3 regions of the Microbulbifer sp. genome follow, and region 1 is predicted to be linked to each of the others. Evidence: predicted binding sites of a transcription regulator. Region 1 holds the regulator's gene; each other region holds the start of a gene.
What was found. The regulator LexA, encoded in region 1, represses DNA repair genes until DNA is damaged. The targets are predictions, from matches to a motif close to ACTGTNTNTANANACAGT.
Positions count from the first base shown of each region.

Region 2: a site for LexA is predicted at 2,812-2,829, ahead of recN (DNA repair protein RecN). Genes of this name have one in related genera too.
Region 3: a site for LexA is predicted at 2,378-2,395, ahead of ACRC0P_RS17825 (VRR-NUC domain-containing protein). Genes of this name have one in related genera too.

Region 1 is NZ_JBOFOC010000169.1:14,300-25,016, reverse strand. Features, by position in the region: gene ACRC0P_RS16375 (cold-shock protein) at 1-4, opposite strand, end outside; gene ACRC0P_RS16370 (mechanosensitive ion channel family protein) at 293-1,384, opposite strand; gene nagZ (beta-N-acetylhexosaminidase) at 1,593-2,594, opposite strand; gene ACRC0P_RS16360 (TetR/AcrR family transcriptional regulator) at 2,752-3,384, opposite strand; gene ACRC0P_RS16355 (DUF6763 family protein) at 3,525-3,836, shown strand; gene ACRC0P_RS16350 (TIGR00730 family Rossman fold protein) at 3,874-4,515, opposite strand; gene lexA (transcriptional repressor LexA) at 4,700-5,305, shown strand; gene ACRC0P_RS16340 (hypothetical protein) at 5,724-5,981, opposite strand; gene ACRC0P_RS16335 (DUF6586 family protein) at 6,101-6,592, opposite strand; gene topA (type I DNA topoisomerase) at 6,589-9,267, opposite strand; gene ACRC0P_RS16325 (hypothetical protein) at 9,520-10,035, opposite strand; gene ACRC0P_RS16320 (universal stress protein) at 10,316-10,717, shown strand, end outside.
Region 2 is NZ_JBOFOC010000163.1:14,565-25,281, forward strand. Features, by position in the region: gene fur (ferric iron uptake transcriptional regulator) at 1-198, shown strand, start outside; gene ACRC0P_RS15910 (1-acyl-sn-glycerol-3-phosphate acyltransferase) at 269-862, opposite strand; gene recN (DNA repair protein RecN) at 1,095-2,762, opposite strand; gene grpE (nucleotide exchange factor GrpE) at 2,998-3,636, shown strand; gene dnaK (molecular chaperone DnaK) at 3,760-5,688, shown strand; gene dnaJ (molecular chaperone DnaJ) at 5,864-6,982, shown strand; gene dapB (4-hydroxy-tetrahydrodipicolinate reductase) at 7,236-8,048, shown strand; partial or broken gene ACRC0P_RS15940 (ATP-dependent zinc protease family protein) at 8,102-8,551, shown strand; gene rimK (30S ribosomal protein S6--L-glutamate ligase) at 8,636-9,556, shown strand; gene ACRC0P_RS15950 (YfiR family protein) at 9,655-10,242, shown strand; gene carA (glutamine-hydrolyzing carbamoyl-phosphate synthase small subunit) at 10,552-10,717, shown strand, end outside.
Region 3 is NZ_JBOFOC010000187.1:26,554-37,270, reverse strand. Features, by position in the region: gene ACRC0P_RS17840 (AtzG-like protein) at 466-669, shown strand; gene ACRC0P_RS17835 (AtzE family amidohydrolase) at 666-2,060, shown strand; gene ACRC0P_RS17830 (hypothetical protein) at 2,141-2,320, opposite strand; gene ACRC0P_RS17825 (VRR-NUC domain-containing protein) at 2,485-4,188, shown strand; gene ACRC0P_RS17820 (ATP-dependent DNA helicase) at 4,299-6,758, shown strand; gene ACRC0P_RS17815 (CLCA_X family protein) at 6,768-7,565, shown strand; gene ACRC0P_RS17810 (cold-shock protein) at 7,894-8,100, opposite strand; gene ACRC0P_RS17805 (M28 family metallopeptidase) at 8,731-10,353, opposite strand; gene ACRC0P_RS17800 (SLC13 family permease) at 10,446-10,717, opposite strand, start outside.

The sequences.
Region 1 (10,717 bases):
TCATTAAGCAAACCTCATTATTGTTATTGCGTTTACCTCATGTCCAAAGGGGCAAACGCCACCCCATAATCAGCGGCTCTGCCGCTGTCCTGTACGCCCGCCGGATCGCTTCCGACAAACGTCCTCTGATTCTTAGATAAAATGCCGCCAGTGTCCAGATTTCACTGTGAATTTAATCCCACGAATTGTAAGTTATGCGCGACAAATCACCAAAACAGTTCGGTCAAGCCCCCTATAACTGACCAATTGTGCTTTTATGAATTTCTATGTATTGGTCCGACCGTTCCATTTATCAGGTGGTCGCCATTTCCGGCACTTCGGCAATATGCAGAGTGGAGGTCGGGAAGGCGCAGGAGGCTCCGTGCCTTTCGATAACCTGCAGGACCCGCAACAGGATATCCTGCTTGATTTCGTGATAGCGAATCCACTCGGTGGTTTTAGTGAAGGTGTAGATAAAGAAATCCAGCGATGAGGGGACAAAACTGTTGAAATTGACAATCAGCGTCTGGTTGCTGTCGATCTCCGGGTGTTGTTGCAGCATTTTTTTGACATCGTCGACAATAAACTTCATTCGGGGTGCATCCTCGTAGCGAATGCCGATGGTTTCATAGATGCGCCGGTTCAGCATGCGCGAGGGATTTTCCACCGCTATCTGGGTAAAAATACCATTGGGGATGTACAGTGGCCGCTTGTCGAAGGTGCGAATGCGGGTCAACCGCCAGCCGATATCCTCCACAGTGCCCTCGATTTCCTTATCCGGCGATCGCACCCAGTCCCCCACTGCGAACGGCCGGTCGAGATAGACCATCAGACCGCCGAAGAAATTGGCCAGCAGGTCCTTGGCCGCAAAGCCCACTGCCAGGCCGCCGATACCGCCGAAGGCGAGCACGCCACTGACGCTGTAGCCGAGAAACTGCATGATCACTATCACCGCAGTGATCATGATGGAGGCGCGCACCAGCTTGCCCACCGCGCGCACAGTAGTGGCGTCCATGGGTTTGCTGATAAAGCGCGGGTCGCGCAGGTTGTACTCCACATTGCGCGAGAAGCGCAGCGCAAACCAGGTGAATACCAGGATCAGGCCAATTTCCCGCAGCGGCGTGGCCACCGAAAAGATCTCTGCCCCGGTGGCGACCCCGGCCCGGCTCGCGGCCAGGGTCAGGCCCAATAGCCACACTAACACCGTGCCCGGCGGGTTCAGCGCGCCCACCAGTGCGTCGTCCCAGGGATTGACCGTTTTTTCCGCACGCCGGGCAAGGCGCTGCACGAAACCCGCCAAAAGCCAGGCGCTCAGCGCCGTGGCCAGAACGATAAGAAAAATCGCCACGATCCACAGGCGGTTGTCGCCGATCCAGGACAGCAGCATTGCTTTTATCGATTCCACTTACTTCTACCCCCGATAAATAAATTCCAATCCGTGTTTTCTTGTAGGAGCGGCGGGGCGGCCATCCGCCCATGGCCACGATCAGCGGTGGTTCCATCCCGGGTTGATCGCGGCCATGGGCCGCTCCTGCATGGAACCTGAATCCGTGACTTCATGACGGCTCAGAGCACAAGCTCTTGCACTCTGTATCCGCCCTGAAGTCACAGATTCAGGTGGAAGCCAACCAGTTGCGGGTCTCCCGCCAGCGTTCGCTCTGCTCCAGTTCGGCCCAGGATCTGATCGCCGGTTTTCCGCGCATGCGCTGCAACCGTTCACTGGATTTTACTTTGGGTACAAAGTTCTCCAGCGCCTCGAGTGCCTGCAAAGCCCCCGGGCGGCTGTTGCACACCAGGCCCATATCGCAGCCGGCCTCCATCGCCGCGCGGATTCGGGCCCCGTAGTCGCCGGCGGCGCCGGCGCCCTCCATGGACAGATCGTCGCTGAAGATCACGCCGTCGAACCCCAGCTTGCCACGCAGGATATCCTGCAACCAGAAACGGGAGAAACCCACCGGCTGCTCATCCACTCGGGCGAAGCGGATATGCGCCGGCATCACCGCATCCAGTTCGCCTGCGCGCAGGGACTCCACAAAGGGAATGGCGTCGGAATTCATCACCTCTTCGAGGGAGCGCTCGTCCACCGGCAGCTCTTCGTGGCTGTCCTCCAGCACATGGCCGTGACCGGGGAAATGCTTGCCGGTAGTGGCCATGCCCGCCCCGTGCATCCCCTGCATAAAGGCTCCCGCCAGCGGCCCCACCTGCCGGGGATCAGCGGCAAAGCTGCGGTCCCCGACGATACGGCAGTGGCTGTCGTCCGCGTCCAGCACCGGGGCGAAACTGAAGTCCAGGCCGACCGCCATCAGTTCCGACGCCAGCAGCCAGCCCACGTCCTCCAGCCGTTTCACGTCGGCGCGGGCGGCCAGCGCCTGCATGGATGGAAGCGAGGCAAACTCCCCCCTGAAACGCTGTACCCGGCCGCCCTCCTGGTCCACCGCCAACAGCAGTTCCGGGCGCTCCGATCGGATATCGGCCACCAGCGCCGCAATCTGCGCCCGGTCGCGGAAATTGCGCCCAAAGAAGATAAGCCCGCCCACCAGCGGATGCCGCAGCAGCCTGCGGTCCTCCAGGGTCAGTTCCTGGCCTTCGATATCAATCATCACCGGACCGATCATGAGAGTTCCTCTTTAATGCGGAATGATGAATGCGGAATGCGGAATAAAGGATATCCGATGCGAGACGTTGTTGTTCGGGTTGCCCGGGGAGCCCGGTCGCGGCCGGTGGCGGTTCCGTGGCACGAAGCAGGCCCGCGTATTCCGCATTCCGCATTCATCATTCCGCATTCACTTTGAGCATCGCCGCCGCCGCGGGCACCAGCCGGTCCAGGGTTTCCGGAAGGCTGCTCTGGGCGCCGAAATCTTCTCTCAGGATAGCCTCGATGGCGTCGAAGCTCGACAGGGTAAATACGGTGGCGCCCAGCATGAAGTAGAGGCGCCAGTAGAAGCTCACCGGGTCCAGGTGCGGCAGTGCTCTCTCCAGTAGTCCGGCGAAACGGTGGTAACTGTCGCCGTAGCGGGAGACGATATAGCGGCGCAGGTGCCCCTGGGACTGGGAGTAAGCCAGCCCCAGCAGGCGCATGAAGCGCTGTGGGTCGCGCCCCTCCGCCGCCAGGCTGCCGAGCCCCACCCGGTAGAGACTCTCCAGCAGCTCTTCCACCGTCAGCCGCTGGCCCGCTGCCTCACGACGATCCAGTTCACCAGCAAGACTGGCGGTAAAAGGCGTCAGAAAGCGCTCGAAGACCGCCTGAATCAGTTCTTTTTTTGATCCAAAGTGGTAATTTACTGCGGCGAGGTTGACCCCGGCGGTGCTGGTGATGGTACGCAGGGAGGTTTCGGTAAAGCCGCGCTCGGCAAAGAGTACCTCGGCGGCGTCCAATATCCGGCCGACCGTATCCGTCTGGCTCATAGGAATTCGAACCAACAATTAAAACAGTTGTTTGGTGGAAAGGCAGATTAGCATATTCCGCGCCAACTGGCGCCGCTGGCAGTGTTGAACCGGCGGCGCGGACATTAAATTGAAAGGAAGAATCGAGGAGAAGGGTTGCCATGACTCAGAAACGACCGGAAATCGGCAGCTGGTTCGAGAATATCGACGGCGGCCTGCTGTTCGAAGTAGTCGCGGTGGACGATACCATCGAAGTCCAATACGCCGACGGCACCCTGGATGAGTTCGACTGGGAACAGTGGCGGGAGATGCCCTTGGTGCCGGCGGCAGAGCCGGAGGACGCCAACGCGGCCTTCGGCCTAACTGTGGACGACCAGTCACCGAATGCGCGGGGCTTCAGCGTACCCGAGGACACCAACCCACTCGACTACGTGGAGGGGGAGCCTTTCGAGGGGACGGACGAGTCACCCTGAGGCTCCTTGCAAAGAGAGTGAAAACCGGAGGTTCGCGTCACGCTTCCCGCCCCCTGATGTAATCGATAATGATCTCCGACGCCTCCTCCACGGTATCCACGATGCTGAACAAGTCCAGGTCCGAGGCGTCGATGCAGCCGCTCTCCAGCACCGTGTCCATCAGCCAGCCGTGCAGTCCGGCCCAATAGCGCTTGCCCACCAGTACGATGGGAAAACGCCGCACCTTCTGCGTCTGAACCAGGGTCAGCGCCTCGAACAGTTCGTCCAGGGTGCCGTAGCCGCCGGGCATACCCACAAAACCAACCGCATGCTTAACGAACATAAACTTGCGCACAAAGAAATAGCGGAAGTTGAGACTGATGTCCTGATAGGGGTTAGCCACCTGCTCGAACGGCAGTTCGATGTTGAGGCCAATGGAGACGCCGCGCTGGGGCAAGGCGCCGCGATTGCAGGCCTCCATGATCCCCGGGCCGCCACCGGTCATCACCGGTATGCCCTCCGCGGCCAGCAACTCCCCCAGCCTGACTCCCTGCTGATATTCCGGGGAATCCTCTGTGAAGCGCGCACTGCCGAATACTGTCACGGAACCGGTGAGCGCAATCAGTCGTTCAATTCCATCCACCAGCTCGGACTGTATCCGCAGTACCCGCCAGGCTTCCGGCATTTTTGCGTCCAGCATTTTCTTTCCTTTTATTTGTCGCGTATCTCTTTCAACCAGTCATTCTCTCCCCCTATCTACTTATAGCAGCCTATGGCGACAATGGCGTTGCCGGCCATCCACCGGCACAAGGATTGCGCAGAAGGCAAATCTGTATATAATCCCAGCAACTGTATATAAATACAGAGCAACCTCAGGTGACCCTATGACCAATCTAACTGCACGCCAGGCCCAGGTACTCGAACTGATCAAGGCCTACCTGGAGGAAACCGGCTATCCACCCACGCGCGCGGAGATTGCCCAGGAACTGGGCTTTCGCTCCCCCAACGCCGCGGAAGAACACTTGAAGGCACTGGCGCGCAAAGGCGCGATCGAGATGGTGGCGGGTGCCTCGCGGGGAATCCGCATCCCGGATTATCAACCGGGCCTGCCGATCGTAGGGCGTGTAGCCGCCGGCAACCCGATCCTCGCTGAGGAGAACATCGAAGACTACTGCGACCTTCCCGTAGACTTCTTTCATCCCCCGGCGGACTACCTGCTGCGGGTACACGGCATGAGCATGCGCGACGCCGGCATACTGGATGGCGACCTGCTTGCGGTACAGCGCACAGACCAAGTGCGCAACGGCCAGATAGTGGTGGCGCGGATCGAGGATGAAGTCACCGTCAAACGCTTCCGCCGCAAAGGCAATCAAGCCACGGTGCAGCTATTGCCGGAAAACGAGGACTTCGAAGTGATTCAGGTGGATATGCGGGACAAGCGTTTCGCCATCGAAGGACTGGCGGTGGGAGTGATCAGGCAGAGCCCTTAGAGCCTGTTTGGAATCTTGCACAAAACTCTCCGGGCCGGATGGGGTGCCTCTTTCCGGGACCTTTCACTGCCATGGATGGCCGTGGAGAGCGTACAGGGATGTATTTAAGGGGGGGCGCCCAGCCCGTGTCCGGGAAAGAGGCACCCCATCCGGCCTCGCACTGCGGCCTGGAATTCCGGAGAACTCAAACAGGCTCTTAGATGAATGCGGAATAATGAATGTGGACAAATCTGCCAGGAGCAGACTTGCACAGCCGAAGGCTGCCCCGAAGGGGTGAAGCACTGGGACGAGCTTCACAAATACGCGATCGGACGTCGTGCTGCGAGGGAGTTCAGTGACTACTGATCAATCGTTCCGGGCACCCCAAAAGTAAGATCGCGGCCAAGAGCCGCGCCTACAGGAAAGTGTCATTCCGCATTCAATGAACCGTGTGATTGACCGGGGTCACCTCTTCGTCTTCATCGAAATAACCCGGCTCCATATCGTCGATATTCTGTACAGCCTCTATGCCGGCCTCCAGCATGGCCCGGGCGATGGCGATTTTGTGTTCGCGTATGAAATCCAGGCTCTCGCTGGAGAAATGGATACGCACCAGCGGGTCCTCCCGGTGGCCGGCACGGCGCAGTGCCACGTCGCCATTGGCCAATTCGACAATTTCAAAAGTCTCGGAGGACATATTCTTCTCCCGCTACATCAATTTGTGTGCAGGGTAACATACAGAGGCCAGCAACCAGAAGTCAGAGGACAGTTTCGTCCCTTCTGACAAAACCTGATATCTGATCTCTGTCTTCTGGATTACCACTCTTCCATATGTGCGCGCTGACGCCGCACCAGCTCCACCAGCGCGGTACGCCATACTTGCAAACGCTCTTCACTGAGAGCCGGGATTTCGGCAGCGGACAGATTTTGCAACGGAATCAAGTTATCGTTCCCGCCATTTCCTTCGTTCCTTCCGCCGGAGAATTTCCACAGCTGCAACCAGGCGGCCTGCAGTTGCGACAGCCAACTGCCGGAGTCCCCGAGCAGCTCCAGCAGCTCGACAGCCTCCGCACAGGCCGTACCGCGGGCGGCGGCCCGCTCCTTGAGTTCGGAAGCGGATTCGGGCTCACAACCCAGCTGCAACTGAAAAGCCAGTTCGCAGAGAAAGGCCCGGTAGGCGCGCCACAACTGCATCACCGCTCCCTCCTGCACCGCCGCCTGCCGCAACACGGGCCCACTCTCTCCTTCCAGGAGCAGTTGGCTTTTACGCAGAGCGGACGCCACGGCGCCGGTATAGGGATTGCTCATTTGCGCGCGGCCGCTTTCTTGCGCGCCGGCTTGCGCGCGGTACCACTGCTTCCGGCCTCGATCTGCCACTTGCCGTCGCGATAAAAAGCCCGCCAGCCGGTAGCCTTGCCCTCTTCCTCGGACTGCACGTACTGCTCCTGGGTCTTGCGGCTGAAACGCACCACCGTATCCCGCCCCTTGTCGTCCTCCGTGGGCGCCGAAAACAGGAAACTGTATTTGGGATCGATCTCACTTTTGTGCGGCAACAGTTCTTTCACCAGTGGCGCGCGGGTCTCGCGGTTCTTCGGGAACTGGCTGGCGGCGAGGAACAGGCCCGAGGCGCCGTCGCGCAGAATATAGTGGTCGTCCACTTTCTGGCAGGGGAGCTCGGGCATGGGCACCGGGTCCATTTTCGGTGGTGCCGGCTGGCCGTTCTTGAGCAGTTTACGGGTGTTCTTGCACTCCTCGCTGGTGCAGCCGAAGTACTTGCCGAAACGACCGGACTTCAACTGCATATCGCTGCCGCACTTGTCGCACTCGATCACCGGGCCATCGTAGCCCTTGATCTTGAAAGTGCCCTTCTCCACCTCGTAGCCGTTGCAATCCGGGTTGTTGCCGCAGATATGCAGCTTGCGCTGCTCGTCCAGCAGGTAGCTGTCCATGGCGGTGCCACACTTGGAACAGCGGCGCTTGTCGCGCAACTGGCGGGATTCCGCTTCTTCATCCTTGTCCGCGTCCACGGCCTCTTCGCCAGGGACCAGGTTCATGGTGTTGGTGCAGCGCTCCTTGGGAGGCAACCCGTAACCGGAGCAGCCGAGGAAGACGCCGGTGGAGCCGGTGCGGATCTGCATATGCCGGCCGCACTTGTTGCACTGGATATCGGTGTCCGTGGGCGCATTGCGGCGCATGCCGCCCTCGGCGGCCTGGGCCTTTTCCAGGCGCGCGGAGAAGTCCCTATAGAATTCGTCGAGCAGTTCTTTCCAACCCTTGTCTCCCTCCGCCACCGTGTCCAGGGATTCCTCCAGGTTGGCGGTAAAACCGTAATCCATCAGGTTCTTGAAACTCTCGCTGAGGCGGTCGGTGACAATGTCCCCCATTTTTTCCGCGTAGAAGCGCCTGTTTTCCAGGCGGACGTAGCCGCGGTCCTGGATGGTGGAGATGATCGAAGCGTAAGTGGAGGGACGGCCGATACCGCGCTTCTCCAGTTCTTTCACCAGTGCCGCCTCGCTGTAGCGCGCCGGCGGTTTAGTGAAATGCTGTTTCGGATCCAGTTTTTTCAGGGAGAGTTTCTCTCCCACTTTCACATCCGGTAACACCAGGTCTTCGTCTTTCTTGCTGACCGGCGGCGCCACTTTCAAAAAACCGTCGAAACGGATCACGCGCCCGCGGGCACGCAGCTCGAAGTCGCCGGCGGTAACCACCACCGAGGTGGAAGTGAACTGCGCCGGGGTCATCTGGCAAGCCACGAACTGCTGCCAGATCAGGTTGTACAGGCGCTCGGCATCGCGCTCGACGCCGGAGAGCATATTCGGCTGCATACGCACGTTCGAGGGGCGGATCGCCTCGTGGGCCTCCTGGGCGCCCTCCTTGCTGCTGTAGCTGTTGGGCTTTTCCGGCAGGTATTTATCGCCGTAGCTCTCGCCGATAAATTCGCGCACCGATTCAACCGCCTCCGCACTCAGGTTGGTGGAGTCGGTTCGCATATAGGTAATATGCCCGGCCTCGTACAGGCGCTGCGCCAGCATCATGGTTTTCTTGACGCTGAAACCCAGGCGGTTGCTCGCCGCCTGCTGCAGGGTGGAGGTGATAAACGGTGCCGAAGGCTTGGAGCTGGTGGGCTTGTCGTCCCGCGCGGTGACTTTGAACTCGCTCGACCGCAGGGCCTTGACCGCGGCGCTGGCCTGCTCCTCGTTGACCGGGCGAAAGGCTTCACCGGCCTGCTTTTTGACATCCAGGCGCAGCGGGTCTGCCTTGGCGGTTTCGGTATCCGCGGCGAGGGTCCAGTACTCCTCGGGGACAAAGGCGCGAATCTCCCGCTCCCGCTCCACCACCAGGCGCACCGCCACCGACTGCACCCTCCCCGCGGACAGGCCGCGGGCCACTTTCTCCCACAGCAGCGGCGAGACCATGTAGCCGACAATGCGATCGAGGAAGCGGCGCGCCTGCTGGGCGTTGACCCGGTTGATATTGAGCGGGCCCGGACTCTTGAAGGCTTCCTGGATCGCGGACTTGGTGATCTCGTTGAACACCACCCGGCGATAGCGGCCCTCGTCGCCGCCGATGGACTCGCGCAGGTGCCAGGCGATCGCCTCTCCCTCGCGGTCCAAATCCGTAGCCAGGTAGATATGGTCGGCATTGGCGGCGAGCTTGCGCAGTTCGCTCACCACTTTTTCCTTGCCGGGCAGGATTTCGTAGTGGGCGGCCCAGTTGTGTTCCGGGTCTATGCCCATGCGCTTGATCAGCTGCTCGCGGTTTTTCTTGCGCTTGTAGGCCTCCTTGGCCTCCGGTGAAAGCTTGCGGGTCTCCGCGGCGCGGCGCGCGCGCTCCTTCGCGTCTACCGGCTGCCGGTTTCCGCCGCCGGTGGGCAAATCGCGAATATGGCCGACGCTGGACTTCACTACAAAGTCCTTTCCGAGATACTTGTTGATGGTTTTCGCTTTGGCCGGCGATTCGACGATGACCAGTGATTTACCCATAAGTATTTGATTTTAAATAGAAAATTTACTGCTTTCGCAAGCCTTGGCAGCCTTTGGCAAAGGCCAGCGCTGCGCGAATATATAAGCTCCGCCCCGGGTGCGGTCAAGCGAGCGGCGCAAATTACTGTTGCGCAACACCCCGTTTTCTCACCTTTCCAGGGTATAGACAATCTTGTAGGAGCAGCCGCTGGCCGCCATCAGCGCGGGCTCCTGACGAGACCAATAACCACGCCCACAGAATGGTTATTCGGCCTATTGGGTGCTGTTTCGCGGCTGTCTTATCGCTTCCTCTATTGGCCGGCGCGACGCCTCCAGGGCTTTTTCCAGCGCCGTCATTCCCCGGTCTCCAGAGGATTCCCGCCACTGCACCCCCAGCCCGGTCTCGGCGCCGACAATCGCGATGGCATCCTCCGGCAGCGCGGCCAGCAATTCACGCAGCGGTCCCCAGGCAGCCTGCGGCGCGGCGCGGCCGTTGCGCCAGTCCCAGTGCCCGGCGAAATTCATCTCGTGGTCGCCCCGCTGCCGCTCCAGTACCCAGCCGGTCTGCAGGCGGCGGGTGTCTCCCCAGCGGGTGAAGTACACCGCCGCGCTGCCCTGCCCTTCCGCCGCCGGCAGGGATTTCATCTGCACAGTCAGCCCCTCCCGGGAGGCGCGGCTGCGCAGTGCGGCCAGGCGCTGGTCCCGGGCGCTGGGCTTCAGCCACATCACCGGTCCCACCACCAAAACGACAGCAAAGAGAATAATAATGAGGGGTAACCAGCCGGTCATAACCACTCCTTGTTGGTGGGATAAGGCGCCTATTTTGCGTCGCCCGGCGCCGCCTCTGTCAAGAACCTTTTTTTAAAAGTAGACTTCAACCTGAATCGGTGACTTCAAGGCGGATGCAGAGTGCAAGATATTGATGTCACAGTGGATTTTCCGAAGGAGTGGCGTATCAGGGATTACGGCCGACTGAGGAAAATTCGCTGTGGCGTCAAGAGCTTGTGCTCTGCGCCGTCATGAAGTCACCGATTCAGGTTCTATTGTTCAGACATGGAGCGGAACGCCTATGGCCAGCTACAAGCACATTCTCGTCGGCCTGGACCTCTCGAAGGAGTCCTCCCAGGTACTGCAAAAGGCCGCCGATATTGGCGGCGCCTGCGGGGCGGACCTGAGCCTGGCGCACGTGATTGAGCCACTGACCTTCGCCTACGGCGGCGATATCCCCATGGATCTCTCGGAGGTCCAGGAGCAATTGCAAAATCAGGCGAAGGAGCAGTTGCGCAAGTCCGCCGACAGACTGGGAATCCCCGCGGAGCGCCAGCACGTGGTGCTGGGGCAGCCGGCGACGGAGATTCACCGCCTGGCGGAAGAGCGGGAAGTGGACTTAATCGTCATCGGCAGTCACGGCCGCCACGGCCTCGCGCTGCTGCTGGGGTCCACCGCCAACGGTGTCCTCCACGGCGCCTCC
Region 2 (10,717 bases), on a different contig from region 1:
AACTTCGACGGCGGTCACTCTGTGTTCGAACTGGACCGCGGCGACCACCACGACCACATGGTGTGCACCGATACGGGCAAGGTGATCGAATTCCACAACGAGGAAATCGAGGAGCTGCAGCGGCAGATTGCCGACGAGCACGGCTACGAGCTCACCGGGCACAGCCTCGTGCTCTACGTGAAGAAAAAAGGCCCGTAGGGGCGAACCCGGTGTTCGCCCGTGCGGCCCTGTGGTCCGCTTGCCGAGCCGGAGCTCGGCGCTCCCGGCATCAGGCCGGCGGAGTGTAGCGTTCCGGGAACTTGCCGACCTTGTCGGCATAGTAGTCGCGAAAGCGCTCCAGTTCCGCCTTTAGGCACTCCCCCATCTCCAGCACCTTTTCCATCCCCACTTCCTTTTTGGCGAAATTGATAAAGCCGCACACCACCGGCACCGCGGCGCCGCGGGCGATATGGTAGAAACCGGTCTTCCAGCGCTCCCCACGGCCGCGGGTGCCCTCGGGCGGCACCACCACGATCAGCGACCTCCGCTCGTTGAATTTGTCGATGGTGGCCTGCACCAGGTTGTTGGTCTTGCTACGATCCACGGAGATACCGCCGAACCAGCGCATCACCGGCCCCAGCGGAAAGCGGAACAGCTTGTCCTTGCCCAGCCAGTGCGGGATTACCCCCAGTTTCAGGGCGGCGAGAATAAAGTAGTAGCCGTCCCAGTTGCTGGTGTGCGGCGCCCCGATCAGCACATATTTTTTCAACGCCAGCGCCCGGCGGTCGCAGACCACACGCCAGCCGTGCAGTTTGATCAGCAGCCCGGCCAGCAGGCGCAGCAGGGGGGTGACAACGGGGGTGTTGAAAATCGTGCGTTGCATGGGTCGAGTCGAAATTACCGGTGGTGGGGGCAGTATACAAAGGCCGGGAAACGGAGGACAGGTGGCGCCGAAAGGACCCCCTGTAGGAGCGGCCCATGGCCGCGATCATAGTCCGGTGTCGGCGGAGAGCCAGATCGCGGCCATGGGCGGATGGCCGCCCCGCCGCTCCTACAGCACAATCCTGCGAGTCCCGAGTCCCGAGTCCCGAGTCCCGAGTCCCGAGTCCCGAGACTCAACTGCGCGCCAGCATTTCCTCCGCGTGGGCCAGGGACTGCGCAGTGGCCTCGCCCCCGAGCATGCGCGCCACCTCTTCGCGGCGCTCGTCGCTTTCCAGTTCGCGCAGGGCCACAAAGGCGGCGTTGCCGTCGCTGTGCTTTTCCACCAGGTAGTGGCGGTGGGCCCTGGCCGCCACCTGGGCCAGATGGGTCACGCAGATCACCTGGCCGTCGCGGCCGTCGCGTGTCTCGCCCAACTGGCGCAGCAGGCGCCCCACCACATCGCCGGTGGCGCCGCCGATGCCCACGTCCACTTCGTCGAACACCAGGGTCGGAGTGCGCGAGGTCTGTGCGGTGACCACCTGGATCGCCAGGCTGACCCGGGACAGCTCCCCGCCGGAAGCGATTTTCCCAAGCGGGCGCGGGGGCTGGCCGGGGTTGGTGGCGATCAGTATCTCCACCTCCTCCAGGCCGCTGGCGGTGGGCTTCTCCACCGGCTGCAGGGCCAGTTCCACCCGCGCGTGGGGCATGGCCAGCTCCGCCAGTTGCCGGTTCACCGCCTCCGCCAGTTCGGCGGCGGCCCGCTCGCGCAGCCGGGTCAGTTTGCCGGCGGCCTCGCGATAGCGGGCTTCCAGCTTTTCGCAGTCGGCGGCGAGCTTGTCCAGCGCGTCCGGTGTGCCTATATCGTCCAGCTCCGCCTGCAACTGCTGCTGCAGCGCCGGCAGTTCGTCCGGCTGAACCCGGTGCTTGCGCGCCGCCTGATAGATGGCGCTGAGGCGCTCCTCGACTTCCGCCAGGCGCTCCGGGTCCATCTCGAAGCGGTCGATATGCCGCGACAGGGTGCCGGCGGCCTCGTCCACCTGGATGCGCGCGGTGTCGAGCATCTGTGCCACTTCCCCCAGCGCCGGGGACTGTTCCGGCATAGCGGAGAGCAATTGCAGGGCGCGGTGTAGTTGTTCGGCGATATCCCCCTCGCCGCCGCTGAGCAGCGCCGCCAGTTGGTAGCCGCCGTTCAGTATCTGGCCGGCGTTGGCCAGCTGGCGCTGTTCGCTTTCCAGCGCCTCTATCTCTGCCGGCTGCAGGTTCAGCAGCTCCAACTCCTGCAACTGGTATTCCAGCAGTTCGCGGCGGGCCTGGGTTTCCTCGGCGCTGTCCGCCAGGGCCCGGTAGCGGCGGTGCTGGTCCCGCCAGGTCTTGAAGTGGATACGGGTTTCGGCGGCCAGTTCCTGGGCGTGGGCGAACTCGTCCAGCAGGCGGCGGTGGGTGTCTTTTTTCAGCAGCGACTGGTGCTCGTGCTGGCTGTGGATATCGATCAGCTGTTCGCCCAGGGCGCGCAGTTGCAGCAGAGTTACCGGCTGGCCGTTGATATAGGCCCGCGATCGCCCATCGGCGCCGATCGTGCGGCGCAGGATCACCTCGCGCCCGGCGTCCAGTTCCTGCTCCTCCAGCCAGGCCGCGGCCGCCGGGTGGTCGCCGATATCAAAGGTGGCGGTGATGTCCGCGCGCTTGCTGCCCGCGCGCACCAGCTCCGCATTGCCGCGGTCGCCCAGCGCCAGGCCGAGGGCGTCGAGGGTGATGGACTTGCCGGCGCCGGTTTCGCCGGTCAGTGCACTGGTGCCGGTACCGAATTCCAGCTCCAGCTGGTCCACCAGGGTGAATTGGCTGATAGACAGGTGCAGCAACATAAAAGATAGCTCTGTAGCCGTTCTTGTTCTTACTTGGCGTCTGCCAATTAGTGGTTGTTTATACAGTATTTGGCGCTGGCCCGCTACTGCGGTTGGGGACATTACTCCGCAGTGAAAACCCACTTGAACTATAGGGTCTCGCCCCCATATAGGCCTGCACTGCCCGGGAGCCGAGCCCGCCTCGGCATTTTGGGGGAAATCCATTCAACTGACAGTCGACGCGACGGAGAGAGCAGTGGCCAGAGAGCGCAGCGAAGAAGATCAGAACCCACAGGAGGCGCCGGAGGCGCTTACCGAGGAGCCTACAGCGGCAGAGGAAGAGGCAGTTGCCGCCGAAGTGGAGCGCCCCTCCGAGGAGGAGCAGCACGCGGCCGAGGAGGCATTGCACGCCGAGGCCGAGAGCGCCGACGCCCTGCACGAGGAAATCATCGGCCTGCGGGAACAACTGGCGATCCAGAAAGACCTGGTCATGCGCGCCCAGGCGGACGCGCAGAACGCCCGCCGCCGCGCCCAGCAGGATGTGGAGCGGGCGCACAAGTTCGGCGTCGAGAAGCTGCTGCAGGACCTGTTGCCGGTTGTGGACAACCTGGAACGGGCCCTAGCCGCCATCGACACCGAAAACGAGACCCAAAAATCAGTGGCCGAAGGCATAGAGCTGACCCACAAATCCTTTGTGGACACCCTGGCCAAGTACTCGGTGGAAACCGTGGACCCGGTCGGCGAGCCTTTCGACCCGGAGCTGCACCAGGCCATGGCCCAGGTGCCCAACGGCGATGTGGAGCCGAACACGGTACTGGAGGTTTTCCAGAAGGGCTATCGCCTGAACGGCCGCCTCGTGCGCCCGGCGATGGTGATCGTGAGCAAGGCGCCGTGAGGCACCGGGCTGAATAACCCTTGAAATCCTAGGGCCGGCACCAATATAGCTGGCATCCCAAAATACAAACGCGGCAGGCCTCCCCGAGGCGCCGGCGTGAACCGCAAACGAGGAATGAATCCAATGGCAAAAATTATCGGCATCGACCTGGGTACCACCAACAGCTGTGTCGCGGTACTGGATGGTGACAAAGCGCGGGTGGTCGAGAACGCCGAGGGTGACCGCACCACCCCCTCCGTGGTCGCCTTTACCGAGGACAACGAAATCCTGGTGGGCCAGTCCGCCAAGCGCCAGGCGGTGACCAATCCGCAGAACACCCTGTTCGCGGTGAAGCGGCTGATCGGCCGCCGCTTCAAGGACGATGTGGTGCAGAAGGACATCAAGATGGTGCCCTACAGCATCGTGGAAGCGGAAAACGGCGACGCCTGGGTGGAAGTGAAGGGCGATAAGAAAGCACCGCCGCAGATCTCCGCCGAAGTGCTGAAAAAGATGAAGAAGACCGCCGAGGACTTTCTCGGTGAGAAGGTGGAGGCCGCGGTCATCACCGTGCCCGCCTACTTCAACGACTCCCAGCGCCAGGCCACCAAGGACGCCGGCCGTATCGCCGGCCTGGACGTCAAGCGCATCATCAATGAGCCCACCGCCGCGGCGCTGGCCTACGGCCTGGACAAAAAGGGCGGAGACCGTACAGTGGCGGTCTACGACCTGGGCGGCGGCACTTTCGATATCTCCATTATCGAGATCGCCGATGTGGACGGCGAGAAGCAGTTCGAGGTGCTGTCCACCAACGGCGACACCTTCCTCGGCGGCGAGGACTTCGACCTGCGCCTGATCGACTACCTGGCCGAGCAGTTCAAGAAAGAGCAGGGCATCGACCTGAAGGGCGATCCGCTGGCCATGCAGCGCCTGAAAGAGGCCGCCGAAAAGGCCAAGATCGAGCTGTCCTCCAGCCAGCAGACCGAGGTGAACTTACCTTATATCACCGCCGATGCCACCGGTCCGAAACACCTGGTGGTGAAGCTGACCCGCGCCAAGCTGGAGAGCTTGGTGGAGGAGCTGGTCAACCGCACTATCGAGCCGCTGAAAACCGCCCTGGCGGATGCCGACCTGTCCGCCTCCGGCGTCGACGAGATCATCCTGGTGGGCGGCCAGACCCGCATGCCGCTGGTACAGAAGAAGGTCACCGAGTTCTTCGGCAAGGAGCCGCGCAAGGACGTCAACCCGGACGAAGCCGTGGCCATCGGCGCGGCCATTCAGGGCGCGGTGCTCTCCGGCGATGTGAAAGACGTATTGCTGCTGGACGTGACCCCGCTGACCCTGGGCATCGAGACCATGGGCGGCGTGGCCACTCCGCTGATCGAGAAGAACACCACCATTCCCACCAAGAAGTCCCAGGTGTTCTCCACCGCAGACGACAACCAGACCGCGGTGACCATTCACGTGGTGCAGGGCGAGCGCAAGCAGGCGTCGCAGAACAAATCCCTGGGCCGCTTCGATCTGGCCGACATCCCGCCGGCGCCCCGCGGCGTGCCGCAGATCGAGGTATCCTTCGATATCGATGCCAACGGTATCCTGCACGTGCACGCCAAGGACAAGGCCACCGGCAAGGAGCAGTCCATTGTGATCAAGGCCTCCTCCGGCCTGTCTGAGGAAGAGGTCGACAAGATGGTGCGCGACGCGGAGGCCAATGTGGAGGCGGACAAGCAGTTCGAGGAACTGGTGCAGGCGCGCAACACCCTCGACGGCCTGATCCACGCCACCAAGAAGACCCTCGAAGAGGCCGGCGACAAGGCCACCGCGGAGGAGAAGTCCGCGATCGAAGCCGCCATCTCCGAAGCGGAAGAGGCGGTCAAAGGCAGCGACAAGGCCGCCATGGAAGCCGCCACCAGCAAACTGACCGAGGCTTCCGGCCCGGTGGCGCAGAAAATGTACGCCGAGCAGGCCGAGGGTGCCGCCGGTGCCAGCGAGGGTGGAGAGCAGAAGGCCGGTGGTGACGACGCAGTGGATGCCGAGTTCGAGGAAGTGAAGGAAGACAAGAAAGAGGACAAGTAATCACAACCTTGCCCTCCATGTAGGAGCGGCGGGGCGGCCATCCGCCCATGGCCGCGATCTGTGGTGGTCTGTTCCGCTGTCGATCGCGGCCAGCGGCCGCTCCTACAGTAAAAAATAGAAAGGCGCGGCGGTATTACCGCCGCGCCTTATGCCGTTAAAAAAGAACACCATTTTTATGTCGAAGCGCGATTATTACGAAATCCTCGGCGTCGATCGGAACGCGTCGGAAAAAGACCTGAAAAAGGCCTACCGCCGGGTGGCGATGAAATACCACCCGGACCGCAACCCCGACGACAAGGAGTCGGAGAACAAATTCAAGGAGGCCAACGAGGCCTACGAAGTACTGTCCGACCCGCAGAAAAAGGCGGCCTACGACCAGTTCGGCCACGCCGGCGTGGAAGGCCAGATGGGCGGCGGCGGGGCCGGTGGCTTCGGTGGCTTCTCCGATATCTTCGGCGACGTATTCGGCGATATCTTCGGCGGCGGCGGCCGCCGCGGCGGGCCGGCGCGGGGTTCCGACCTGCGCTACGACCTGGAGCTGGACCTGGAAGACGCGGTGCGCGGCACCACGGTCAAGATCCGCGTGCCCACTCTGGCCTCCTGTACAACCTGCCACGGCTCCGGTGCCAAGCCGGGCTCCCAGCCGCAGACCTGCGGCACCTGCGGTGGTATCGGCCAAGTGCGTATGCAGCAGGGTTTCTTCTCGGTGCAGCAGACCTGCCCCAACTGCCGCGGGCGCGGGATCATCATCAGCGACCCCTGTAGCAGCTGCCATGGCCGCGGCCGTGTGGAGGAGACCAAGACCCTCTCGGTCAAGGTGCCGCCGGGTGTGGACAGCGGCGACCGCATCCGCCTCTCCGGTGAGGGCGAGGCGGGCCCGGACGGCGGTCCACCCGGTGACCTCTATGTGCAGGTGGTGGTGCGCGAACACGAGCTGTTCCAGCGCGACGGCAAGAACCTCTACTGCGAGGTGCCGATCAGCTTTGTCGCCGCCGCGCTGGGCGGGGACCTGGAAGTCCCTACCCTGGAGGGCAAGGTCAAACTGAAGATCCCCCCGGAGAGCCAGACCGGCAAACTCTTCCGCCTGCGCGGCAAGGGCGTCACCCCGGTGCGCGGCGGCGCCCCCGGCGACCTGCTGTGCCGCGTGGTGGTGGAGACCCCGGTGAACCTGTCCGCCAAACAGAAGGACCTGCTGCAGGAGTTCGCCGACACTCTGAGCGAAAAGAAAAACTCCCCCCGCCAGACCGGCTGGTTCGAGGGGGTGAAGAGCTTCTTCGGCGATATGAAACTCTGATTCTCGGGACCCGGGACCGCGGAGCTGTTTACCTTGGAGTGCTGAAGGCTCCAGCTCCGCAAGCGGGCCGCAGGCCCGCCCTCCCTGGGAACGCCGAGCTCCAGCTCGGCAACGGGCCGGTAGGCCCGCCCCGGGCGAACAACAGGCTCGCCCTACATCTCTTTTCCCTCCCGCACATCTCCTGCAATACCACTACAGCTATCCTTACCTACCGGGTAGAATCCGCGGCTTCGGCTGGACGGGAGGAAAAATCATGGCGATAAAAGTTGCAGTAACGGGATTTGGTGGGCGCATGGGGCGCGCACTGGCGCAGGCGCTGGCGCAGTCGGATGCGGCGGAGCTGTCCGCGGCAATCGTGCGGCCCGAGTCCAGCCTTGCGGGCGCCGATGCCGGCGAAGTTGCCGGTCTGGGGCGCAGTGGCCTGCCGATTGTGGGCGACCTGGCGCAGGCGGATTTCGACGTGCTGATCGACTTCACCGCTCCCGCCGCCACCCTGGCCAACACCGCCTTCTGCGCCGCCCGCGGTAAACCCATCGCCATCGGCACCACCGGTTTCGACCCGGCACAGAAGGCCGAAGTGCTGGCGCACGCGCAGTCCATACCCCTGTGCCTGGCCAGCAACTTCTCCACCGGGGTCAACCTGTGCTTCAAGTTGCTGGAGACTGCCGCGCGGGTGCTGGGCGAAGATGCGGATATCGAGATCGTCGAGGCCCACCATCGCCACAAGGTGGACGCACCCTCCGGTACCGCACTCAGCATGGGCGAGGTGATCGCCGGGACTTTGGGCCGCGATCTGTCGGAGGTTGCCGTCTACGGCCGCGAGGGCCAGACCGGCGCGCGGTCGCGGGATACCATCGGCTTTGCCACGGTGCGCGGCGGCGACGTGGTGGGGGATCACACGGTGATGTTCCTGGCGGATGGCGAGCGGGTGGAGATAGGCCACAAGGCCAGCAGCCGCCTGTCGTTCGCCCGCGGGGCGGTGCGCGCCGCGCTCTGGTTGACGGGAGAGGGGCTGGCGGGCCGCGAGCCGGGCCACTACGATATGCGCGATGTGCTGGGCCTGTAGCAGCGGGAAATGTAGGATGGGCAAAGCGCAGCGTGCCCATCACCGGCCCTCTGATGGCACGAGCCCGCCCTGATTTTGCTATTTGTAACGGAAAATCGAACTTGGAAAAAAAATTAATCGTCGGCAGCGAAGAGTGGTGCAGCCTCCCCGGTCTGGGTATCCCCGCGATCAAGGCGCGGGTGGACTCGGGAGCGAAGACCTCGTCCCTGCATGCCTACAATATCCAGACTTTCAAGCGCGACGGCGATCCCTGGGTGAGTTTCGAGGCGCACCCGCTGCAGCATTTGCGCCGCCCGTCGGTGCGCTGCGAAGCGCGGGTGCTGGACAAGCGCATGGTGCGCAGCTCCTCCGGTGACAGCGAAAAGCGCCCGGTGATCCGCACCGCGCTCGCGGTCGGCGGCAGTGTGTGGGATATCGAACTGACCCTTACCAACCGGGACACCATGGGTTATCGCATGCTGCTCGGACGGGAGGCGATGCTCGGGCGCATGCTGGTGGACCCGTCGGAGAGCTTCTGCCTCGGGGACCTGCCCGCCAGCGAGCTGGAGGAGTACTACCGCGACGAGCACCATATCGCCGGCACCGGCCTGCGTATCGGCGTGCTCGCCTCTAATCCCGACCTGTACAGCAACCAGCGCATCATGGAGGCCGGTGCCGAGCGCGGCCACCGCATGAGCTTCCTGGATATCCGCCAGTGCTATATGAAGCTGGACCCCACAGAGCCGGAAGTGCACTACCGGGATGGGCGCATCCTCAACAACCTGGACGCGGTGATCCCGCGGATTCGCCCCAGTCAGACCTTCTACGGCTGCGCACTCACCCGCCACTTCGAGAGCATCGGCGTATTCGCCCTCAACGGTTCGGCGGCCATCAGCCAGTCGCGGGACAAGCTGTTTTCCCTGCAGCTGTTGCAGCAGAACGGCCTGAATATCCCCATTTCCGGTTTCGCCAACTCGCCGGTGGACACCAACGAACTGATCGAAATGGTGGGCGGCGCGCCGCTGATCGTGAAGTTGCTGGAGGGTACCCAGGGCCGGGGCGTGGTGCTGGCGGAAACCCGCAAGGCGGGGGAGTCGGTGATCAACGCCTTCAAATCCCTCAAGGCCAACCTGCTGGTGCAGGAGTTTATCCGCGAGGCCCAGGGGCGCGACCTGCGCCTGTTCGTGATCGACAACAAGGTTGTGGCGGCCATCCAGCGGGAGGCGGCGCCGGGCGAGTTCCGGGCCAATATCCACCAGGGCGGTACCGCCTCGGTGGTCAAGGTCACCGCCGAGGAGAAGCGCCTGGCGTCCAAGGCCGCCAAGGTCCTGGGGCTCAAGGTGGCCGGGGTGGACATCATCCGCTCCAAGAAGGGACCGCTGCTGCTGGAGGTGAATTCCTCACCGGGGCTCGAGGGCATCGAGAGCGCCACCCGCAAGGATGTGGCCGGCAGTATGATCGTGGCCATTGAAAAGGCGCTCAAATGGCGATCATTGGCGGTACAGGAAACCCCGCCCCCTCTCCCCTGATGGCGACGCCTTCCCGCCGGTACTAACCTTTGAGAGCGCCGCGGCAAAGTGCCCGGCGCAACGACTGTTTTCCAGGGTGGTCAACGGGGCTCAAAGGTATGATTCCTAGGCAATACCGCATCTACCTGCGTATCTCCGGCCTGGTGGTGCTCCACCTGACGGTACTGCTGGCGGCGGTGGCCGCCACCGGTAGCCGCGCCGGCACCCTGCTGTCCGATTCCGAAGCCGGGCGCCGGGTGATGGTCGACTACATCGTTCACTTCGCCCACCATCTGCAGTGGCCCATCCAGGTGTTTTCCGGCACCGGTGCCCCTTTCCGTATCTGTGTCATGGGCGATGACCGCCTGCGCGCACCCCTGGCGAAGCGCCTTAAGCACCAGCGGGTGAACGGGCGTCGCGTGGAGCTGGAGCAGGTGAACCTCGGCGAACTGCTGCGGGCGCGCAGCTGCCAGATAGTGGTGTTGGGGCATATGGAAAGGGAAAGCCTGATGAAGACAGTGGGTGCCCTGGAGTTCTTCCCCGTCCTCACCATCAGCGATATCGAGCGTTTCGCCGCCGCCGGCGGTATCATCGGCTTTACCGGCAACGGCGACACCATCGCCCTGCAACTGAATAAGACCATGCTCGACCGGGCGGAGCTGAAAATGGGCAACAGCCTGTTTCGCCTGAGTCGGGAGCCTGAGTAGAGCGGGCCGCACGCCCGGTACGGCCCGCTGGCGCGAAGGGTAAAATTCGCGTAGAATCTGCGCCCGGTTTGGCGGGTCCTCCGCCGGTCACACAACGAGAGCCGCGCGTGAACAAAGTTTTTAAAAAAGCGAGATGAGCTGAGAGGCCATCTCGCTTTTTTATAGGGTACGCCTGCGCCCTGCCGAAGGCAGCTCGGGGACCCTCCAGGGCCCGGTCAGCCTGGCACCCCGCAAATGCGGCACATCTCGGGTAAACAGCATTCACTGGAGATCAATTTGAATAAAACCGCCCCCACGCCGGAGCCCCTGATGCCCCACACTACGCCAGCTCTGCTGATACTTGCAGACGGCAGCGAATTTTACGGGCGCGCCATCGGCGCCCACGGCAGCGCCGTTGGCGAAGTGGTTTTCAATACCTCCATGACCGGCTACCAGGAGATCCTCACCGATCCTTCCTACGCCCGACAGATAGTGA
Region 3 (10,717 bases), on a different contig from region 1:
AATCCTCCAGCTGCGCGCGGACCTCTTCCCCGCCCACTTCCTCTGAAATATAGACCCCAGAACATTGTTCAAACGGTGGTGCTGGACGCCTAACAGCCGCAGGCCCATGACCTGCTGGCCGGCGGGCATCAGGTAACGCGCGGTCGGTGCGGATATCCCCCGCCGGACACGACCATGATCAATTCCCACTGCAGCTTGTGCAATGTGGTGCAGACAAGGCTGGCGCCAATCAGGATCGCCGCCACTGACATTGGCGGTGATCCCCCCGCGCAGCCGGTGTACAAACTGCACGCGGACATCCACAATCAGGGCGCAGACTGCGCAGCTGCCCGTCAGTAAGACTTATGCCATCCGGGCCGGAATTCGCTTTTACCTGTGGGGTGATTAGAGGCTGTTTCATAACGACTTCTCGCTGACAGAACAACGCTTAGGAGCGGCCGCTCCTTCGGAGAATTGGGAGCATTCATGCCTGACGAAAACCGGTTTGATCCACAGGTCTACCTGGAGCTGATGCAGACAGTTACGCGCATCCCCATCCGCGAGGAATGGAAAGCCGGCATCGCCCAGCACCTGGCTACAGCAGCAAAAATGGCCGAGATTGCGGACGCGGCAGAAATAGACCCGAACACCATCGACCTCGCCAACGTGTTTCAGGTGAAGTCCCCGTGAGCGGGCTGCTCTTTTCCTCCGCCAGCGCCATAGCCGACGGCGTAAACAACGGCCGCTTCAGCGCCGGCGAAGTGGTGGATTTTTTCCTGACCCATATCGAAGAGCGGAACCCGGCCCTGAATGCCTTTACCCGGGTACTGGCCGATCGGGCCAGGCAGCGGGCCGCACAACTGGACGCGATGGTGACCCGGGGAGACAAGCCCGGTCCGCTCGCCGGAGTGCCCTTTGCGGCCAAAAACCTGTTCGATATCCGCGGCCTCACCACCCTCGCCGGCTCGGTAATCAACGCCGGCAACCCACCCGCCCGCGAAGATGCATTGCTGATTCAGCGCCTGGAGGAAAGAGGCGCGATACTGGTTGGCGCCCTGGGCATGGGCGAGTACGCCTACGACTTTACCGGCGAGAACCGCCACTACGGCAACTGCGCCAACCCCTGGAACACCACGCATATGAGCGGTGGCTCCTCCTCCGGCTCCGGCGCCGCGGTGGGCGGTGGGCTGGTGCCGCTGGCCTTGGGCTCCGACACCAACGGCTCCATCCGCGTGCCCGCGTCTTTCTGCGGCGTCTTCGGCCTCAAGCCCACCTACGGCCGCCTGCCGCGCACCGGCAGTTACCCCTTCTGCGACAGCCTCGACCACGTCGGGCCCCTGGCGCGCAATTGCGCGGACCTGGCCCGCAGCTTCGACGCCATGCAGGGCTACAGTGCGAGTGACCACGCCTGCGCGGAACGGCCGCTCCTGGATACCGTGGCCGAATTGGCAAAGGGCGTGGATGGTCTGCGTATCACCCGCGCCGGAGGCTATTTCTCCCTGGAGGATTTCCCCCAGGCGCAACGCGCGATGGACAAGGTCTGCCGGGCCCTGGACTGCGCCGACGAAATCGAACTGCCCGGCACCCTGGAGGGCCGCTCCGCGGCCTACCTGATCACCAACGTGGAAAGCAGCCGGCTGCACCTGCCGCGGCTGCAAACCCGGCCGCAGGATTTCGACCCGGACACCCGCGACCGCTTTATCGCCGGCGCCCTGCTCCCGGCGGCCTGGTACGCGCGCGCCCAGCAGGTGCGGCACTGGTATGCGGAAAAGGTGCGCGAGGTGTTCGCCAATGTGGATGTGATTGTCGCCGCGGCCACGCCCTGCGTGGCGCCGCGGATGGGGGAGAAAATATTGAATATCCGCGGCGAGGAACAGCCCCTGCGGCCCAACCTGGGCTACTTCACCCAGCCCATCTCCTCCGCCGGCCTGCCCAGCTGCGTCGTCCCCACCCTGGACGAGGACAGCGGCCTGCCCATCGGCGTGCAGATTATCGCCGCGCCCTGGCGGGAGGACTGGTGCCTGCGGGTGGCCAACTACCTGGAGCAACAAGGCTTCACCGCCCCGCGCCCGCACCTGTAGGAGCGGCGGGGCGGCCATCCGCCCATGGCCGCGATCAGCCTGCACTACGAAGCAATGCCGATCGCGGCCATGGGCCGCTCCTACAGAAAATCGAGCTTCAATGTAAATATCCCGGCCACCAGATAAACCACCGGCGGGCAGGATTTCACCTGCCCGTTCAACAACTTGATCGCCGCATAGGCGATAAGCCCCAACCCAATTCCATCGGCGATGGAATAACCCAGGGGCATGGCCAGCTGGCAAGCGCACAAATTGGGCATATCTGACCGCCGGATGGCTGAGCGGTCGCTCCCGGGATTTGTCCATGCCTTAAGCATCCTGTATAACTGTACAGTACTCAGGGAGCTCCTCGAACACGCCTTCACAATAGAAGCACTGATGCAATAAGCCCTGAAAATCAACCGCGATCAATTAGCAGTAGAACATGGCCGCCCCCGTTGAACTGGCACCGGATTATTACCTGACCAACTTCCGCGCCCTGGTGGATTTTGTGATGGCGCGCTATGAGCCACTGCTCTCGGACGGGGAGCGGCAGTTTTACACCGTTTTTCGGGTGTTGGATATCGACAGCCAGCGGCTGTATGTGCGGCTGTTGTCGCGCAAAGGGGTGCCGTCCCCGGCGGGGGCCCTGTTTCGCCTGGGCAAGCTGGTTTACCCGGAAATTGATGACCTGCCCCGGGCCGCGGGCCGGTTAGTAGAGGCCGGCTTGTTGCGGCGCAATCCGGAATTGCCCCTCGGGGAATGCCTGCCGCTGTTCAGCAAGGCGGAGCTGCTGGCCTGCAGCCCCACACCTCTGCCCAAGACACTGAAACGCCAGGCGCTGGAGCTGGCCCTGCTGGAGCAAGGCGCGGACCAGGCGGTGCTGCTGCATGCTTTGCTGGCGGCTGAATCCCTGATGGCGGTGCAGGCAGCGGAGCACTTTGAGACTTTTAAACTCTGCTTTTTTGGCAACCTGCACCAGGACCCGACCGACTATGTGTTGCGGGACCTGGGGCTGTATCGCTACGAGGATTACCCGCTGGATCGACAGCACCTGCCGTTCCAGAGCCGGGCGCAGATCATCCAGCACCTGCGCTATTACGACTGCCTGGAGCAGCTGGAAAGCACTCTGTGCGCCGGGCCGGACACGATTCTGGCGCTGGCCGGGCAGCTGCCCACCCCCGCGGGCGAGAACAAAGGTGAGGGTGATGGCGATGCCGCCCTGCACCGGCGCCTGGACCGCCTGCGCCTGGCGCTGGCCCGGCAGCTGGAACGGCTGGACGAACTGGAGGCGGCCGACCAGCTGTACCGGCGCTGCACACGGCCGCCGGCCCGGGAGCGCCGGGCACGTATCGCCGTCAAGCGCGGCGATATCGATACCGGTCTGGCCCTGTGCCGGGAGATATTGGCGACGCCCCACAGCGAGGCGGAGCGGGTTTTCGCGGAGAGCTTTGGTTACCGCACCGCCAAGCGGGAGGGGCACCTGCCGGGTTGGGAACCACCGGCCCGGTACCGGCCGCCCACCCAGACCGCGATATTGCCGCAGGCGCCGGAGCGGGTGGAGCTGCTGGCCGCCGTCTATCTGCAAGGGGGGTCTCCCTGCCCGCAAAGAGACCAGTGTTTTTACGTGGAAAACAGCCTGTTTAACGGGGTGCTGGGGCTCTTTGTCTGGGACATCGTTTTCGCCCCGGTGCCCGGGGCTTTTTTTAATCCGTTTCAAGTGGCGCCCAGCGACTTTCGCACCCCCGACTTTTATCCGTTGCGCCGGGCCGCGTTCGAACAGCGCTTGGCCGAACTCGACAGCCACAGTCTGGCGCATCGGGTGTGGCGGCACTATCGCGAGAAACAGGGCATCGCCAACCCGCTGGTGGCCTGGGAGGCGCTACCGGAAGCGCTGCTGGAACTGGCGCTGACGCGCATCCCCGCCGACCATTGGCGGCAGCTGTTTCAGCGCCTGCTGAGCGATATCGCCCATCACCGAAACGGCCTGCCGGACCTGATTCTGTTTCCGGCGGCGGGCGGCTATGAGCTGGTGGAAGTAAAGGGACCCGGCGACCGCCTGCAACAAAACCAGCTGCGCTGGCTGGCGTTTTTTGCCGAACACCAAATCCCCCACCGGGTCTTGCATGTGGAGTGGCAGCAGCCTTGAGCGGGGTAACGACAGCCTTGAGCGGAACAACGACAGCCTTGAGCGGAACAACGACAGCCTTGAGCGAGACGACAATACCCTCGAGCGGGATGGCAACAGCCTTGAGCGACATGACAGCCGAGAGCGATGCCCGGCCCCTGCAACTGCCGGTGGGACAACTGGTCGCGTTTGCCTGCCGCCGCGGTGACCTGATCGGCGATACCCCGGGCGGGCCCTCGGCCCAGGAGGGAATCCGCGCTCACCAGAAACTGCAAAAACAGCGACCACCGGGCAGTGAAGCCGAGTACAAACTGCAGGTGCAATGGAAGTGCGAGGGCGAGGCGGTGATCCTCAGCGGCCGGGTGGATATCCTGCACCCACAAACGGACCTGCACCGGCCGGTACAGCTGGATGAGATTAAAACCACCTACTGTCCGCCCCGGCAGTTGCCGGAGTCGGTGCGTCAGTTGCATTGGGCCCAACTTAAAATCTACGGTTTCTGTTACCTGTTGCAGCGGCGGGCTGACGGGGAGAACCCCGCTACCGATGACGGCTGCGTGGCTCTGCAGATGTTGTGGCACAACCTGAAAGAGAAAAAAACCTACCCGGAGTTGCACGAGTTCACTTGGCCCGAGCTGGAAGCCTTCGCCCGCGCAGCGGTGGGTGAGTATCTCCATTGGCAGCGGAGCTGGCAGCAGCATCGCCAGCAAATGCAAGCGTCGGCCCGGGCGCTGGCGTTTCCATTTCCCGATTATCGCCCCGGCCAGCGAGAGTTGGCGGTGGCGGCATACCGCTGCCTGCGCGATGGCGGTGAGTTGGTGGTGGAAGCCCCCACCGGCATCGGCAAAACGGTCAGCACCCTGTTCCCGGCCATCAAGGCGCTGGGAGAGGCCCAGGTGGATCAACTGGTGTACCTGACCGCGAAAAACTCCGGCCGCCAGGTGGTGCGGGAAACGGCAGCGCGGCTGCACGACAAGGGACTAAAGCTTTCACTGCTGGAAATACAGGCGCGGAACAAAAGCTGTGCCTGCCGTCTGGGGTTGTGCAGCCGGGATGCCGATGGCATCTGCCCGCGCACCCGGGGCTTTTTTGATCGCCTGCCCGAGGCGCGGCGGCAACTGCTGGGCGAACCCCTGTTAACCCCGTCGGTGATCGCCGGGGTGGCGGACCGCTTGCAGTTGTGTCCGTTTGAGTTGTCGCTGCAGATGCTGCCCTGGGTCGACCTGGTGGTGTGCGATTTCAACTATGTGTTTGATCCCCTGGTCCGGCTGAGTGCCCTGCAGGATCAACGGCAGCGGCGGGCGCTGCTGGTGGACGAGGCCCACAATCTGAGCGACCGCGCCCGGGCGATGTACAGCGCCACCTTGAGCCGCAGAGACAGCCGCCGCGCCGCGGCGGCCTGTAAAGGCTCACACCCGGGATTGCGCCGGAGTATTCAGTCACTGGTGAGATCCCTGGATAAATGGGTAACGCAACGACGACAGGAGGGCGCAACACCAGAGGCAATTGCGGACCGGAATGTCGAGCTGTGGGTAACTCCCCTGTCCGAAGCTGAATGCCACCCGGCAGCCGTCACCCGCGCCGCCCACAAAGTTGTGACAGAGGTCAGCCAGCTGTGGGAGCTGTCCCAGCCGCCTCCGGAAGCGATCGGCGACTGGTTAACCGCGCTCTACCGCTTCCTGTGTATTGAACAATTGCAGGCGGAGCAGCATCGTTGCCTGACCCGGGTGGAAAACCGGGACACTCCCTGGCAGGAACAGCAGCTGAAATTGCTGTGCCTGAACGCCGCCGATTTCCTGCAGCAGTGTTATCAACAGTTTCACGCTGTGATTGCATTTTCTGCCACGCTTCGGCCTGCCGCCTATATCTATCGCCAGCTGGGCCTGCACACACAGTCGCCCTACCTGGTGTTGCCGTCGCCGTTTCGGCCCCAACAGCTGGGGGTCTATCTCTGCTCCTATGTGGACACCCGCTACCAGGCCAGGCACCGGGCCACCGATGCCCTGGTAGATATGGTGGCCCGGGTGTACCACAGCCGCCCGGGCAATTACCTGGTGTTCTTCCCGTCCTACCGTTTTTTACAGCAGGTGGCCCAGCGTTTTACTGATCGGTTTCCGCAGATTGACCTGCTGCAGCAGGAGCCCGGGGCCGGCGACGGCGAGCGCGCCGCGTTTCTGGAGTCCTTTAGCGAGGGCCGCCGGAGCCTGGGGTTTGCCATTATGGGCGGTGTCTTTGGCGAGGGGGTAGATTATGTGGGCGAACAGCTGGTGGGTACCATCGTAGTGGGTGTGGGCCTGCCGCAAGTCAACGAGGAGCAGGAGTTGCTGCGCCGCGCTTGCGATACGGCCGGAGACCATCCTGGGGGCAGCGGTTTCGATATTGCCTATCGCTACCCGGGCATGACCCGGGTATTGCAGACCGCCGGGCGGGTGATTCGCACTGAGTCGGACCGGGGGGTAGTGATCCTGGCCGATTACCGTTTCGCCGATCCCTTTTACCGGGCTCTGTATCCGGAGCACTGGCAGCTGCAAACCTGCAGTAGTGGTGAAGCGCTGTCGAACGGGCTCAATCGGTTCTGGGGTCTTGAGTGAGGAAAGTTTATGGTGTCATCCCGAAAGTTTTATCGCCGTGGACCCCATCGACTGGATCGGCATCCGGTCACCTTTGCGGACGTCAGAAGAGAATTTGGTTTCAGGTCCATCGGTATCGGCCGCTGGGTCACACAGGCGGAGCGCGATCGTGCCGCCGGCCTATTTTATGAGGCGCTCACCGATTTGATGTGGATACTGCAGGGGCCTCCGCTCCTGATCTCCCTTCGGCAAACGTTGTCATTTCAGTATGGTATTGGCGGGCGCCCCGGGATATCGGCCTTCTATGAGCCTTCGACCAGGAATTTCTCGTTGGCGAAAAATGCCGGCCCCGGGTCTATTGCCCACGAGTGGTTCCATGCCCTCGACCACTATCTTGCCGATAAAGCATTCAGCGATGCTCCCCGCGGAATGTTCGCATCGGAAGCCTGGCTGCGCGACGCCACTCCGGTGCCCCATCCCCTCAATGATTGTCTCTACGCCTGTTTCAGATGCATTATGTTGGACGAGGAAACCGGGAAACCCAGTGATCTGGTACGGATATCCAATCGGTTCGACAAAGAAAACGGCTGTGTGTATTACGGCGATCCCGCAGAGCTATGTGCCCGGGCATTTGAAGCCTTCGTTCAGGATTCCAGTATCAGTAACAATTTTCTCGTATCCGGAACCAAGGCCACTAAAGAAGCACACATGGGCCTCTATCCAACGGGCAATCATCGCCAGCGCATTAATGCCGCCTTCAGAGAGTACTTTACTTGTCTCGGCAGGGCTTTGCAGGCGAATTTGAACCGTTCCGTTCATGAACGTTGAGAAAATTTTTAGAAATTTGTGACCTTCAATAGCAGCCGGAAGCGCCAACAGGTCTTCTTTGGTCAAGCGCCATGTTTTACGCACTTTTTGAAAAATACATACGATCCCATGACAATCAGAAAACTCAGCCCCGATTTTTCATCATGCACATACAAAAACGGCGGAATTTCTTATCCTACTGCGCTAATACAGTTCGATAAGAAATTCCGCCGTTCCTGCACCTGAATTCGTGCAATATCCAGACTGACACGAGCCAAAGCAAGCGCAGCTTGCGGAGGCCCGGCCCGCCAAGCGGGCGTACGTGGCCAGCCTGGTTATCTGCTTTCCCTTACAGCGGGCGAACCTTGTTCGCGCAAGGACCTTTCTGGCCCTGACCCACTTCGAACTCAACGGCCTGACCGTCGTTCAATGTAGCGTAGCCGCCACCCGCTTGAATTTCTGAATGGTGAACAAACAGATCTTTACTACCGTCTTCGGGAGCAATAAAGCCGAAGCCTTTATCTGCATTGAACCACTTTACTGTACCTTTAGTCATATTGCGTCTTTCTCACTGTGGTTATCTTAAAATTCCATTTCCGCTACCACTATTACGGAAACAGCCTGTGAATTCAATATAGCCCGGCCCTAAAACCAATATCTTTTGGCCGTATCTCAATTGGGCACTTAAGCTAAAAACGCTCTGGGGCCATTGAAACGCCAAGCTTACAGCAAAATTCCAATACTTGCCCGCTATTAAAAAATATTTAATAAGCCCCTTATACCCAAATTTCCCCTGAAACACAATATTAATTTTCTTATATTTTCTATTTTCCCGTCATTTGCACTATCGTACGGAGAAAGCCTACTGCCTTTTCGGAATCAGAAGGCAGCAAATGCCCGCAAATTAAGTGACAACTCTGTGCTTTATTATTTTTTCTAAGAACCTGTTTAGAATCTCGCGAAGAACTCTCCAGGTCGGGAGGGGCGCCTCTTTTCGGGACCGTATGAGGCAGGGATGCCGATTACGAGCGTACAGGGACGTATTCACAGCGTGTCCCGGAAAGAGGCACCCCTCCCGACCCCGCGCTGGACGTGCAGCACCATAGATCGCAAACAGGCTCTAAGAGCCTGTTTGGAGGCTCGCGTAAAACTCGCTTGGCCGGCTTGGATCGGAAGCCGGCGAAGGCTATTCGCGACCAAACAATTCCCCAAAAAAGTCCCCCTCATACCAGCGCGGCTTCTCATCGGCGTCCGCCACTTCCCGCGCAATGGCGTAGTTCACCTCCGCAAACTGCTGCGCGGCAATGTAGTCGATCTGTTCGTCCGCCACGTCGGTGGGCTGGTGGTAACGCTCTTGCAGGAAGCGGTTCTGCATGGCGGTGCCGTCGATTTCCGGATTCTGCGCTTCGCGGCCGGTGATCAGGTAGATGGCGGGAACGCCCTGGCGCACGAAGTTGTAGTGGTCGCTGCGCACAAAGATGACCTGCTCCGGCATGGGGTCTGGGCTCAGTTTCAGGCCGGTGCGTTTGGCGGCGCGCTCGGCGGTGGCGCCGAGGGTGGAGTGCTCGGCGCCGAAGGCGATGATGTCGTTGAAGGGATACAGCAGCATGGGCATGTCCAGGTTGATATTGGCCACCATGGATTGCGGCGGTACCGGCGGGTGTTGGGCGAAGTAGTCGGAACCCAGCAGGCCCTTTTCCTCGCCGGTGACCGCCACAAACAATATAGAGCGGCGCGGCGCACGGCCGGATTCCCGGAACAGGCGGGCGGTCTCCAGCATCACCGCGATGCCGGCGGCATTGTCCTGGGCGCCGTTGTTGATGCGCCCCTCGCTGTCCACGCCGATATGGTCCAGGTGAGCGGAAAAGACCACGTATTCGTCTTTCAGTTTGGGATCGCTGCCCGGCAACAGCGCCACCACGTTGGGACTGAAGAGTTTTTTGTGCACCGCGCCGCTGGTGAGGGAGGCGCTGTAGGGCAGCGTGAAGCCGCGTGGCACCAGGCCGTGTTCCATCTCCGTAAAGATGGTGTCCAGGCTGCGCTCGGCGCCGATAAACAGCTGGCGTCCCGCCGGCATATCCAGCATGACGCCGGGGTGCAGGCCGGGGATGGCGTCGCCGGGAACGTCGTCGGCGCGGAGCCAGTCCAAAGTGTCGTCGTGCAGGTGTTCCAATGAACGCTTGAAGGACCAGCGCTGTTCGCGCTGCGGCGTATTCAGGCTGATGATTCCGACGGCGCCGTGGCGCACGGCGGTCTCGCGCTTGGTGCGACGGGACGAATAGTGAGCCCCCACTTCGCTGGGCAGGTTCTGCGGGCGGCCGCTCAGTATCACCGCGATCTTGCCCTGGACGTCCAGGTTCGCGTAGTCGTCCACGCCGTATTCCGGTGCCTCTATGCCGTAGCCGACAAATACCAGGCCGGCGGTGGTGACGGTGTCCTCGCTGACGGTGGGCGGCGCAGCGACAAAGTCCTCGCCGAAATTGAACGTGATATCGCCGTCGCGGCTGTGTATCACCAGGGTGGGCTCACGATGCCCCCAGTTGGCCTGGCGAAAGGGCACCTGCTGCAGGTAGCCCTGGGTGCCGGCGGGCTGCAGCCCCAGGACCTGGAACTGCCGGGCCACGTAGTCCGCCGCCTGGCGGTAGCCGGGGCTGCCGGTCTCGCGCCCGGCCAGTTCGTCCGCGGCCAGATACTCCACATGCCGGCGGATATTCTCGCTGTCGGCGGTGGGCAGCGGCTCGAGAGAGGTAATGGTACAGGCCCCAAGGGCGCACGCCAGCAGGGCGCTGAGCAGAAGCTTTATTCTCATCCGAAAATCTTTTTCTCAAATCATTGAAAGGGGGAGAGTCGGGTTAAGGAGCCCTCTCTCCCCTCTCCCCTCCCCGGAGGGGAGAGGGGCTGTTAGGCCAGCAAGCTTACCATGGCCCACAGCAGCGGGATTGCGGCGAGGTTCAACAACAGGCCGGCGCGCAGCATCTGGCCCTGGCGGATTGCGCCGGTACCGTAGGCGAGGGCGTTGGGCGGTGTGGCCACCGGCAGCATAAAGGCGCAGGTAGCGGCGATACCGACACCGAATACCATCGCGTAGCTGATCGCCGGGTCGAACTGCTGCGCCAGGGCGTAGATTACCGGCACCAGGATGGCGGCACTGCCGGTGTTGGAGGCCAGTTCGG